One region of the Lysinibacillus sp. G1-3 genome, then DNA from elsewhere that is predicted to be linked to it. Evidence: riboswitches for the same ligand, from Rfam matches in the RefSeq annotation. Region 1 holds a riboswitch; the other holds the start of a gene.
The links. A riboswitch is a leader RNA that binds a small molecule or an ion and turns the genes downstream of it on or off. The one in region 1 is predicted to bind cobalamin.
Positions count from the first base shown of each region.

Region 2: another riboswitch for cobalamin. It lies ahead of ACVYAD_RS15280 (ABC transporter substrate-binding protein); the one in region 1 lies ahead of cobT (nicotinate-nucleotide--dimethylbenzimidazole phosphoribosyltransferase).

Region 1 is NZ_JBWHYQ010000026.1:39,173-45,474, forward strand. Features, by position in the region: gene glnA (type I glutamate--ammonia ligase) at 1-72, opposite strand, end outside; gene ACVYAD_RS22375 (MerR family transcriptional regulator) at 156-530, opposite strand; gene ACVYAD_RS22380 (methionine gamma-lyase family protein) at 876-2,126, opposite strand; gene ACVYAD_RS22385 (trimeric intracellular cation channel family protein) at 2,679-3,284, shown strand; gene cobT (nicotinate-nucleotide--dimethylbenzimidazole phosphoribosyltransferase) at 3,404-4,459, opposite strand; cobalamin riboswitch at 4,574-4,751, opposite strand; gene ACVYAD_RS22395 (hypothetical protein) at 4,899-5,642, opposite strand; gene ACVYAD_RS22400 (hypothetical protein) at 5,674-6,302, opposite strand, start outside.
Region 2 is NZ_JBWHYQ010000013.1:83,091-89,392, forward strand. Features, by position in the region: gene ACVYAD_RS15270 (adenosylcobinamide amidohydrolase) at 1-284, opposite strand, end outside; gene ACVYAD_RS15275 (FecCD family ABC transporter permease) at 281-1,282, opposite strand; gene ACVYAD_RS15280 (ABC transporter substrate-binding protein) at 1,279-2,244, opposite strand; cobalamin riboswitch at 2,639-2,821, opposite strand; gene ACVYAD_RS15285 (acyl-CoA dehydrogenase family protein) at 2,968-4,635, opposite strand; gene ACVYAD_RS15290 (class I adenylate-forming enzyme family protein) at 4,637-6,139, opposite strand; gene ACVYAD_RS15295 (MerR family transcriptional regulator) at 6,132-6,302, opposite strand, start outside.

The sequences.
Region 1 (6,302 bases):
TTGTAGACGTATAAAGCTTACATTTTTTTCTTCAATTAGACGTTTAATGTCCTCTTTAGTGTATTTACCCACAGTTTTCCACACTCCTATAAATTGTCTAGCTTTTTATCATTACTCTACTCTATTAATAAAGACATGAATGATGTTGCCTTTTATTAATAGAATCGAGATAAATCCCCACGACGGATAGATGATTTTTGCATACGTTGCGCTTGACGCACTTCTTCACGCATGATGTTACGTAATTCTGAGTCACTTAAATCACGTTCATCTGTTGAAACAGGTTCATTCTTTTTAGCGAACAGCTTTTTAATTTTCGCCATGTTCATACCCTGATCCAAATAATCTTTAATTTCCAGCAGTGTATCGACGTCATTTAATGAAAACATTCGACGGTTGCCTTCTGTTCGGTGCGGCTCAATTAAATGGTGTTCTTCATAATAACGAATCTGACGTGCCGAAAGCTCTGTCAATTGCATTACGATATTCATTGATAATAACGGCATAGTTCGTCTAATTTCACGACTCATTTAAGTTCCCCTCCAATACTCGCTAATCATATAACGAAAAATTTATAGTGTCAACCATCCATGTTAGCTTTCCTAACATGGATTAAAATAATTTTTTTGAAATGATAAAAAATTGTAAAAAACTATACTTAATAACCTAACGTGTGGTTGATTTCCGCTTCGCTTTTGCTACAGACAACATTTGTTGTTGTTGCTGTCGCTATACTTTTGCACAGATAAATCATTTGCTGTCGCTATGCTTTCGCATAGAGCAAAACTTACTGCGGGCTTCGGAGCGACAGAGGTTTTTTCATCCATTAGAAAAAAAACTATTCAAAATGGAAGTTTTGAATAGTTTTTCGTTACTTATTTTTGGATTTTTTGAACTGCACTACAAATAGCAAATTTTACGTGCTCGTATGTTAACCCACCTTGAATAAAGGCGGTAAATGGCGGACGAATAGGACCGTCTGCTGTGAGCTCAATGCTTGAACCTTGAATGAAAGTTCCAGCTGCCATGATGACATCATCTTCATAGCCAGGCATATACGCTGGCTCTGGTGCATAATGCGCATTAATTGGTGAGTTTGCTTGAATTTCACGGCAAAAAGCAATCATTTGTTCCGCCGTTTGGAAAGAAACCGATTGAATTAAATCCGTACGATTCGCATCATACCTTGGCGATGTATTCATGCCTATTTCCCCAAGCATAGCAGCTGTGAAAACGGCACCTTTTAATGCTTGAGATACAACATGTGGTGCAAGGAAAAATCCTTGATAGAAATCACCGAGCGTATTTAATGTTGCCCCTGCTTCAGCGCCAATACCTGGCGATGTCATACGATAAGCACATTTTTCTACTAAATCTGCACGACCCGCAATATAACCACCAATTTTCGCTAAGCCTCCACCAGGATTTTTAATGAGCGAGCCTGCTATTAAGTCCGCCCCAACCTCTGTCGGTTCCTGTGCCTCAACAAATTCTCCGTAGCAATTATCAACAAAAATAACTGCGTTCGGTGCTAATTCACGGATCTTTGCACACATTTCTGCAATTTGCGAAATAGTAAAGGATGGGCGTGTTGCATAGCCCTTCGAACGTTGGATAGCAATCATTTTTGTGTTTGGTGTAATTGCAGCTGCAACACCTTCCCAATCGATCTCTTGATTATTCAATAAATCCACATGGCTATAACCGATTTTATAATCTTTTAACGAACCAGTATCCTTGTCTCCACCATCGACTATTGATTGCAATGTATCATACGGCTGACCCGAAATATAAAGTAATTCATCACCAGGACGTAGTACTCCGAATAAGCTAAGTGTGATTGCATGTGTACCAGAAATAATTTGCGGGCGTACAATGGCAGCCTCCGCTCCAAAAACCTCTGCATAAACACGTTCTAGATTGTCACGCCCCTCATCATCATAGCCATAACCGTTTGATGGGTGCAGATGATAATCACTTACTTGATGCTTTCGGAATGCAGCAAGCACTTTTTGTTGATTGAAGAACGCCATATCTTCTACCTTTGCATGAAAAGGGCGTACCTTTTCTTCTATTTTAGCAGCTAATGCTAGTGTTTCTTCTGATAAATTGGTTGTAAAAGTCATTATGTTCTTCTCCATTTCACATTTGTTCAAATCTTATCTTAACAATTTGTGAGCTTGCCTGCAAAAATTGCTTGTGTTTCTAATTGCATTTAGGCGCTAATTAGGCGCTAAGTTAAATTACAAACTATATCTATTTATTTCTGCTATAATTAGATATTTAATTAGGTATGTTGATTGACCATTTTTATACATCCGAATTAATTCAAAGAGGCTGATTTCCGCTGCGGGCGAGCGTCAAGTCGCTTCCTTCGCTGCGCTCCGTGCAGGGTCTCGTCTGCCTCACTTTTCCCGCGGGAGTCGAGTAACCCTACGCTACAATCAGTTAGAATGGGAGTATACTAGCAAAATAGAAACAAAAAATCCTTTATCGCTCAATAATAAACCTATTTTTTCCTAATCAATACTCTCGATATTTAATATCTGATAATTCTAAATCATAAGTCTATACTTTTCTTTGCAAAAACTTCTAGATACAAAAAGGTAACTTTAAAGTTTTCTACTATGTAATCTACAACAACATGAAATGATTGTTTCACATAAGGGGTGAAAGGGTTGGCTTGGGAGGTTTTTAGTATCATTGGAACAATTGCCTTTGCTATTTCCGGGGCAATAATTGCAATGGAGGAAGAATACGATTTATTCGGTGTCTATATACTCGGTATCGTAACTGCTTTTGGTGGTGGAGCTATACGAAATCTACTCATAGGTTTACCTGTAACAACACTGTGGGGGCAAGATATGATGTTCCAAATTGCCATTGCAGCTATTACGTTATTTTTCATATTTCCGCACCGACTTATTCAGCATTGGCATCGCTGGGGTAATTTCACCGATGCTATTGGATTATCGGCATTCGCGATTCAAGGTGCTCTCTATGCTGTGAAGCTCGACATGCCTATTAGTGCGGTTATTGTAGCTGCTGTCTTAACAGGGTCAGGCGGTGGAATTGTTCGAGATTTATTAGCTAGACGACAACCATTAGTCCTCCGTGATGAAATCTATGGTGTATGGGCAGCACTAGCCGGGCTTATTATCGGACTTCAACTATTTTCAGGTGATATCTTTTTATATGTATTATTTGGTATGATCACCGTACTAAGAATATTTTCATATATGAGGAAATGGCGTTTACCGTTACGGAGGTTGCATCAGGCATAGCTATACCGTTGCATATTAACAAGCCCAAATGTCAGATTTGGGCTTGTTTTGAATTTTTGTTATTTCACAAACGCCTTGCATCCACAGCAGCGACAATAAGCACTTAAAGATTAATAGATCTACTTTTTCAACAGTAGCATAGCTTCCTCTAATGTAGCCATGTTTTTCATCATAGAGCATGCTGCGTCCAAAATAGGAAATGCTAAAGCTGCACCAGAGCCTTCACCCAATCGCATATTCATTTGTAGCATAGGTTCAATTCCGAGCATTTCAGCGGCAATTTTTGCACCTGGTTCTTCAGAGGCATGAGAAGGAATAATATAGTCTTTGACGTTTGGCTCAAGTTCGTATGCAATAAGAGCTGCAATAGTAGAAATAAAGCCATCAATAACAACTGGTTTTCGATGTGCGGCGGCAGCAAGTATTACTCCTGCCATAGCGCCTATTTCTAGCCCTCCAACTTTTGCAAGAATATCAATAGCATCATGACGATTTGGTTTATTTAATGCAATAGCATTGTAAATAACCTCTACTTTATGTGCAATCCCTCCTGGTCCAACTCCTGCACCGAAGCCTGTCACTTCATTCGGGTGACACTCGTGAAGAACCGATAATATAGCAGCACTAGGTGTTGTATTACCGATACCCATTTCACCTGTCCCGAGTACATTTATCCCTTTTTTAATTTCTTCCGTAGCTACTTCAATTCCTACTTCAATGGATTGAATGGCTTCTTCTCTTGACATGGCAGGTCCTTTTGCCATATTGTCCGTACCGTATTTAATCTTTTTAATGATGACTCCAGCATCATGTGGCACATCTTCTTTTACGCCAACGTCTACCGTGACAATTTTAGCATCTGTGATTTTTGCGATAGCACAGACACCAGTTCCGCCTCTAGGAAAATTTAATGTTTGGAAGACCGTCACATTTTGTGGATTCGGTGTCACTCCTTCATCACAGACACCATGATCCGCGGCACAGACAATAATTGCTTTATTATCAATTGCAGGATATAGTTCACCTGTAATACCAGATAGTTGCACAGCTAGAGTTTCCAGCTTTCCCAGACTACTAGGTGGCTTGCAAAGTGCATCTATGCGTTCTCTTGCCTGCCCCATCATTTTGTGGTCGGCACTTTGAATGTTGTGGATCGTTTGTTGTAATAATTGCATGAAAATTTCCCCTTTCTTTTTTGCCCTCGTTACTCGAAGAATGATTTTGAGAAAAAAATAAAAAGCCTGTAGTTTATCCATAACAAATAAACTACAGACTTTTCCATCGTCTATATAATACGAAGCAGATAGGCAGGTCTCCTGGCTCAATTTCAACATTTCATAGAACCTTCCCAGAACGATGCTAGTGGCATTCTCTATGAAACTCCCTTTTTACAGTGGTGGGACCGCTAAAGCTTTTCACTTTATTCCCTATTCTCCCGCAGTGGGCACCTAACGCTTTTATGCAATTACTTTAAATCTACGGCAAAGTGTTTAATGTGTCAACATTTCAAATGGAAAATTCAGAACCTTTTGCGCAACACTAGTGTTAAAAACTAAAAATAAGAAATTTAGCTTTCTTCGTTACCCCTATCCATAACATCTCCACAAAAATATATTAATTTCGATGCCCATTTTTTAATGATTCTCTCTCTACTTCTTTTGCAGCTTCTGTACCAATTGGTAAAATAACAGTTTCCATTAAATGCTCATTTCCCTCTGCAAAGGCATGTATAGTAACATACCAAATCCCTGCTTCAAATTTACCTTTAAATTGATGAACTCCATTTTCGCTTTTTAAATCCTCCGTAAAATGAATATCCCTTTCCAGTAGATCAAATTGTAAACTTACTTTTGAATCTTGAATAATATTGTTTTGATTATCATGAAGTGTAATGTTTAGAATTCCTACTTGATTTGGCTGAATAAACTCGGGATTCGTTGTAATATTAAGGGTCACATCATCTATTTGTTCTTCATCGACTTTACCAAAAACTTCAGTAAAGGAATCAATTTTAGTATTTTCATCTAAAACATAATGATAATCTATATTCCAAATACCTTCCATTGGTAATTCAATTTTAGCAGTATAATAGTTTTGTTCTTTTGATAGGTTTATATCTTCAATATAATGATCCATATTTTGCATCTTTAAATCCATTATAATACTGAAGTTTTCTTCATTTCTTAGGTTTTCTGGAACTGATAATTTAGTTGTTAGTACCCCATTCTTATATATATGATTGGTTTCGATATTGTTAAGCTCTTCAGCAACACTTGATACTTGGTTTGTATCAGTATTACTACAGGCATTTAAAAACAAAAAAACTGTGAATAGAAATATATATATAAATTTCTTCATACTAATCTATCTCCCCAGAACAATAATAATTTCAGTGTCCTGATTTGCCATAGTAGTGATATCTGTTAGAATGGTATAAAGCCCATGAACAGTTTTTGTAGTTATAAGCTGATTGAAGACCACGGCAATTTGTATTACTTGTATAATCATTTTGACAGTCATAAGATAAGAAAGCATAGTCACAATCACTTCCTACAAAGTTTTTCCATGCCCTAGGATCCCAGTGATTATAGTATCTATGATTAGAAGCTGAACCATTGAATCGGTTACAGTGTACACGATCTCCTGGAGAGTGTTTTTGGCCCACCTCAGATCGGGTGCTTTTGTCTCTATTTTCTGTACTAATCATTTCACCATCCATTGACTTTACGAAGTCTTTGAAATCGATAGTCTTTACTAGATCTATAGTTCGGGATTTTTTCATATCATTTTTAACATTTGTTTTAATTTCTTGCCCATTAGCCTTAAATTGAATATCCAAATTAGCATCATCTTCATTTATTACGAATGTACCATCAGCAGTCAAATCAACCACTTGGTCATTAATAGTTAATGAGCCGTTTTGGGCAGGATAAAATTTCTCATAACCATTTTCAGTTTTTTTCCATCCCTCTTTTTCTACTTCCTTAAGAAATTCATCTCCCAATAGCTTTTTATCTT
Region 2 (6,302 bases), on a different contig from region 1:
GCCTCCCTTACACTGTTTGAAAATGCATTAGCATGTAATTGTGGCAGCACTGCCATCTTCTTTGCTAATGCACGAGCAGTGTAAGAGCTACTGTTTTTACCATCTACTAATACAGTGCCTGCAATTGCTGGTAGTATGCCACTTATTACTTTTAACAGTGTGGATTTCCCACTACCATTCGGCCCTAAAATCCCTAGTATTTTACCTTTTTCAACGGAAAAACTTATATCGTGGACGATCGGTACGTCTTCATAACCACCGGAAAGATGTTCAACAACAATCATGCCCGTACCCCCTTGCCTCTACGTTGTTTATAAAAAATATAGGAAAAAACGGGCGCCCCAATAAATGCAGTAATGACACCAATCGGCAGCTCTCTTGGCATAATAATTGTTCTTGCTATTAAATCACAAATAATTAGCAAAGTTGCCCCATTTAAAAATGATAACGGCAATAAATGACGATGATCTGAACCCCAAACCATTCTCGTCATATGAGGAACAACTAAACCAACAAAGCCAATCGTTCCAGAAACAGCTACCGCTGCTCCTGTCAACATGGATCCACCTACTAAAATAATATATTTACTACGTTTAACATTGACACCTAAATGCTTCGCACGTTCTTCACCATATAACAGAACATTTAACTCACGTCTTTGAGTCCAAAGCATAATAGAGCCAATAATGACAAACGGAATGATCATCTGAACGTAAGGCCAACCACGCATCGATACTGAACCGAGCAACCATCCGATTACTTGGCGTAGCTCCTCACCAGATAATGCAATCATTAATGAAATCAAGGAACCTAAAAATGAACTAAATATTACCCCTGTTAAAATAAGAGTTTCCATTTTTAGTGAACGGTCTACTATTCTAGCAAAACCCATAACAGCAAACATTGTTAATATGGCCCCTATCATACTAAAGACTGGCAATGTAAAATGACCGATTACAGGTATTGAGACACTAAAGAAAATCGTCATCACTGCGCCAACTGATGCACCGGAGGAAACACCTAACGTATAAGGATCAGCCAAAGGATTTTTTAATAGGCCTTGAAAAGCTGCCCCTGCAATAGCAAGTGATGCCCCTACAAGCCCTGCTAGCATCACTCGAGGTAAACGAATCTTCCATAAAATATTGGCAGCTGTTTCATCGGCCGCCTTATTCCACAATACTTCTAATGGAATATGAACTGAGCCTATCGCTACACCACACCAGATGCTAATGATTAAAAGCGTAATTGCTGTTACATAGGCTACAATTGTTTTACTCATTTAAACGCCTCTGGGTAAACGGCCTTTGCTAATTCCTCAAAACCATCTGCTAATCGAGGACCTTGACGACTTGTCGTACTTTCATCCACTTGTACAATAGCTTTATTTTTTACGGCAGTTACTGTCTCAAAGCCTGGACGTTGTGGAATTTTCGTTAAAATATTCGGTACATAATTATATGCCACAACAATGACATCTGGATTTTTCGCAATAATTTGTTCAGCTTCAATTGGATACCAGTCATTTACATCTGCTGCCACATTTTCGGCATGAATCATTTCTAGCATTTCATTCATAAATGTACCTTTACCAGCTGTATAAATCTGTGGCTCATCAGACGATTCTAAAAAGACTTTCTTTGGCTCAACACCCTTAAGTTTTGTTTCAACTTCTTCAATTTTATCCTTCATATTTGCGACTATTTTTTTAGCCTCTTCTAGTTTTCCCGTTGCACGACCAAGCTGTTCAATCGTTGTGTAAGTTTCATTAAAGTTTTTTGCATCCGCTACAACAAATACTTTCACACCGGCAGCCTCAAGCTGTTCAATTGCTCCTTTTGAATAACTCATACCGGATGCATGTGCAAAAACGATATCTGGCGTTAACGCAATAATTTGTTCAATATTATAATCTACACCGCCAACCTTATCTTTTTTAGTAGCCTCTGCTGGATAATCGTCATTATCTGTTACACCTACTATTTCATCATTTAAGCCAAGACCAAATAAAATTTCAGTGTTACTTGGAATGAGAGAAACTATTTTTTCAGGAGGTGCTTCTAGCGTAATATCTTTGCCAACAGCATCTGTTATCGTCATTGGAAATGTTGCTTGATCTACTTTAGATGTCTCTTGCTGCTCAGCAGATGACGGCTTGTCATTTGTCGCCTCTTTTGTGTTGCACGCTGCAAGCAAGCCAACAGCTAAAAATGCTGATAATCCTATTTTCCAAAATTTCTTCATGTGAATCCCCCTTAGTCTATCTGTGCATAAAGTTAACGACTTGTTTATCTGATTGATCGATACATTTTAGGTTTTATCGTTTAAGGTTGTGGAGTTGTTTATCTCTCAACGTTGTGGCGATATCATCCAACTTTTTAAGTTTATCACCCAACTTTGTGGATTTATCGACCACATCGTGTTTCCGCACAACATTATGGGGTTATCACCCAACATTTTAGGCTTATCGCCCAACTTTTTGAGTTTATTACCTAATATTGTGGAGGTATCTCCCTCTTTTTCAAATTTATCGATATTCAGCTTACAAAACAAATACCCCTCATCATAAAAAAAATGAGGGGGTCAAATTTGCACAATATACATATACAAAATCCACCATCCTATCCTCGTAGGCTACAACGTGTTTTCTATAAAGGCAGGTCTCCTGGCTCGTGCTTCATACGGTTTTTCAAGCCTTCCCGAAATTTTCAGTGGCGTAGATTGAAAAAACTCACACTTACAGTGGCGGGACCGCATCGGAATTACACCGATTTCCCTTTTCACTTTACTTAAGTAAAGAACCTTTATAATATTCAGTTGATTGTATTATACATGAAAATCAAAGAAGTCGCCTCCATTCGAGACGACTCTTCATCAAATCAATTATGCTCGTCATAATTGCCACAGGACGTGGCGTGCTTAGACTGGGTTCCTCTATTTCAGCGGATGTTTGGACGCTGAAAAAAGTTAAACTATGTCAGAAAAATACTGTACCGTTTTCATTGGTGCACCCATTTCTCGTAATGCCCATGTATTCTCTAAATAAATGTCTGCTAGCTTCTCATATTTGCCGCCGACTCTTTGTGCCCATTCAACTGCTACAACACTTTCATATAAATGTGCCATTTGCTCTGCGACCTTTTTTGCTTCAAACGTTTTTGTTGCATCATCTAAACGGCTAAATGTTTGCCAAGTTGAATCTAGTTTCGCTAATTGCCCTACTACAATTTCAACTAATGGACTGTCAGCCAGTTTTTCTAGACGTTCCTCCATAACACGAACAAACATTTCGTGCACATGAAACTTATCTACTAAACGAATGAGCTCTAAAGCTAAAATATTTGCAGTCCCCTCCCATACGGTAAGGACCTGTGCATCTCTTAATAACCGAGGTGTAACAAAGTCTTCAATATAGCCGTTTCCGCCATGTAATTCAATGGCTTCACTCGCATAATGTACAGCTTGCTCAGCCGTTTCTTTTTTCATGATTGCAATATACAAGCGGTTCAAAATGATGTCCTCTTTATTCCCCTGTCCACTAGTTACTTTATCGTATAGCTGAATAAGATCAAAAACCGTAGCAACTTCTACATGAAGCTTGGCAGCAAATTTCCCTAGTGTATCCTGGATCATAGGATATTGCGTTAAAGGCTTACCAAATGCATGGCGATTTGTCACATAGTGCTTCGCCTCTAAATAGCCGCGACGCATGATGCCGATAGAAGCAACTGCATTGCAAATTCTTGATAAATTAAGCGCCTCCAACATATAGTAAATCCCTTTATTCGGATCACCAACAACATATGCGAGCGCCCCATCAAATTCCACCTCACCAGAAGGTACTGCTCTAACACCAAGTTTATCCTTTAAACGCCGAACGCGCAGATTATTAACTGTGCCATCATCATTTCTCCATGGAACTGCAAACAATGTTAAACCCTTTGAGCCTGCGCGAGCCCCTTCCATGCGAGCCAATACCATAGTCACTCCACACATTCCAACGTTAGATGCAAAATATTTCTCACCATATAAACGATACTGATTGCCGTCCTGTCTTGCCTCTACAACATTCGCTCCGACATCAGAGCCACCTTGGCGCTCCGTTAAAAATGTAGCCCCCTCATAAAGCTCTGTCTCTCCAGTTGCACAAACATGTGGTAAAAAGCGCTCCTTCACCTCATCACTCGCATAATGATCAAGCAGATAAGCCGTTGCCATCGTTAACGTAACAGGACAGTAAAAGCCTGGTTCAGCATGTGATAGTATATAACCTTGAGCAAAGCTATACACATAGTTGCCCTTTCTACCTAATTGCGGAATATCTTTATGCACATAGCCAACAATGCCAGTATTGTACGTCTCTTCAATTGTTTTTTTATAGCCGTCATTGACCCAAATCTCTGACACTTCTTCACCATAGGCATTATACCTTTGTAATCGAGGTTCACCCTCTCTATCCGTATGTTTAGCTCTCACATCAATATCTCCTGCACAAAGCTCACCGAAATCTGTTAGCTCACGTGTTGCATATTCCGCAAACTCTTTATCTAGCATCATTTCTAAAACGTTTTGAAGTGTATCATTCTCTTTAAAAAAGTTGGTTGTCTTCATTTCTTCCTGCTGTAAAACCTTCATTTTATCTCACCTCTTGTCCTTTCAACGTTTGTTTTAGTATTTTGCCTGATGCATTTCGTGGTAGCGCTTCCACACGTTCGAACATGCGTGGAATTTTATATTTAGCAAGATGCTCCTCCAAATAAGCTTTAAGTTCGTTCTCGTCAATTTCTGTTTTAGCAGCATAAACAGCCTTCACGGTTTCTCCCCACTCCGGATGTGGTACACCTATTACAGCAACTTCAAATATTCCCTCATAACTCAACATACGATCTTCAATTTCTTTCGGATAAATATTCACACCGCCTGAAAAAACGACATCCTTTTTACGATCAACAATCCAAATATAGCCGTCCTCATCTAAGCGAGCTAAGTCACCTGTTTTCAGCCAGCCATCTATAAATGCAGCCTTTGTTGCGATATCATCCTTGTAATAGCCCAGCATATTGCTCTCACCGAATAACACAATTTCTCCTACTTCACCAACACTGACATCTTCTCCAATGTCGTTGATAATACGCAGCTCTGCTCCAAGTGGTGCACGTCGCCCAACGCTCCCCGCCTTCGTTGCATGCTCTTCACCAAGCAATATTGAACCGTTTGGCCCAGCCTCTGTTAAGCCATAGACACAAGTTAAATTTTCTGTTCTAAAAGCTTTTTGTAAATGACGGACTTCGTTTTGTGATAACGGTGCGCCACCATATGCCCACCATTTCATCGATGATAAATCAGCTGTTTGCAATCTTGGCAGTTGGGCAGTTAACAAATATGCAACAGGCGCTCCAAAGAAATGCGTCGTCCGCTCCTGCTCTATTGAATCAATAAATAAATCAGGTGTAAACGTTGGTGTTAACACGTTTGTTGATCCTACAAGTACCCCTGCCATTAAAAATAAATGTAATGGAGCTGAATGCGTTAATGGCATCATAAGAAGGATCCGGCTTTCTGGCTTTACTTCCATTTCCACTGCAATCATTTGCGCTACAGATAAAATATTGCGATAGCTAAACAACACACCCTTTGGTTTTCCCGTTGTACCCGATGTATATAAAATCGTTGAGACATCATCTTCATTCAACTGGCAATCAATGGTTTGAGTGCTTGCATGTTCAATAAGTGTTTCATAGTTTAGCCAGCCAGCGTACTCTTGACCCGTTTTGATTTTTAAAGGAACTACCGTGATGTTTTCAACTGCTGCAAAAATTGCCTCATGCACTAAAATAGCTTTAGCATCAGCATGCCGAGCTACATACTCGACCTCCTGCAACGTAAATTTCGCATTTACCGGTACGACAATAGCCCCGATGCGCTGAATAGCAAAATAGCTAACAACAAACTCTAAAACATTTGGCATAAAAATGATTACTTTTTCGCCTTGTCGCACACCCTGCTCCACTAAAGCATGACTAAAACGTGTCACTTGCTCATCTAAATCACGATAAGTTACTCGTCTGCCCTGACAAACAACCGCTTCACTCATAGAGTACTTTCGCGCATTACGTGCTAACAAATTTGAACTATTCATCAAGCATCTCTCCCTTTAAAGTCGCTAATTTTTCTGTAAATATGCCTTGTAACTGCTGTATCTCCTTTTTTATCTGTACAAGCTCTGCAATTTTGCCATCAATCTCTTCAATTTTTTGTTCCCCATACTCGACCGTACGCTCCAACTGCTGAATGCCCGTGCG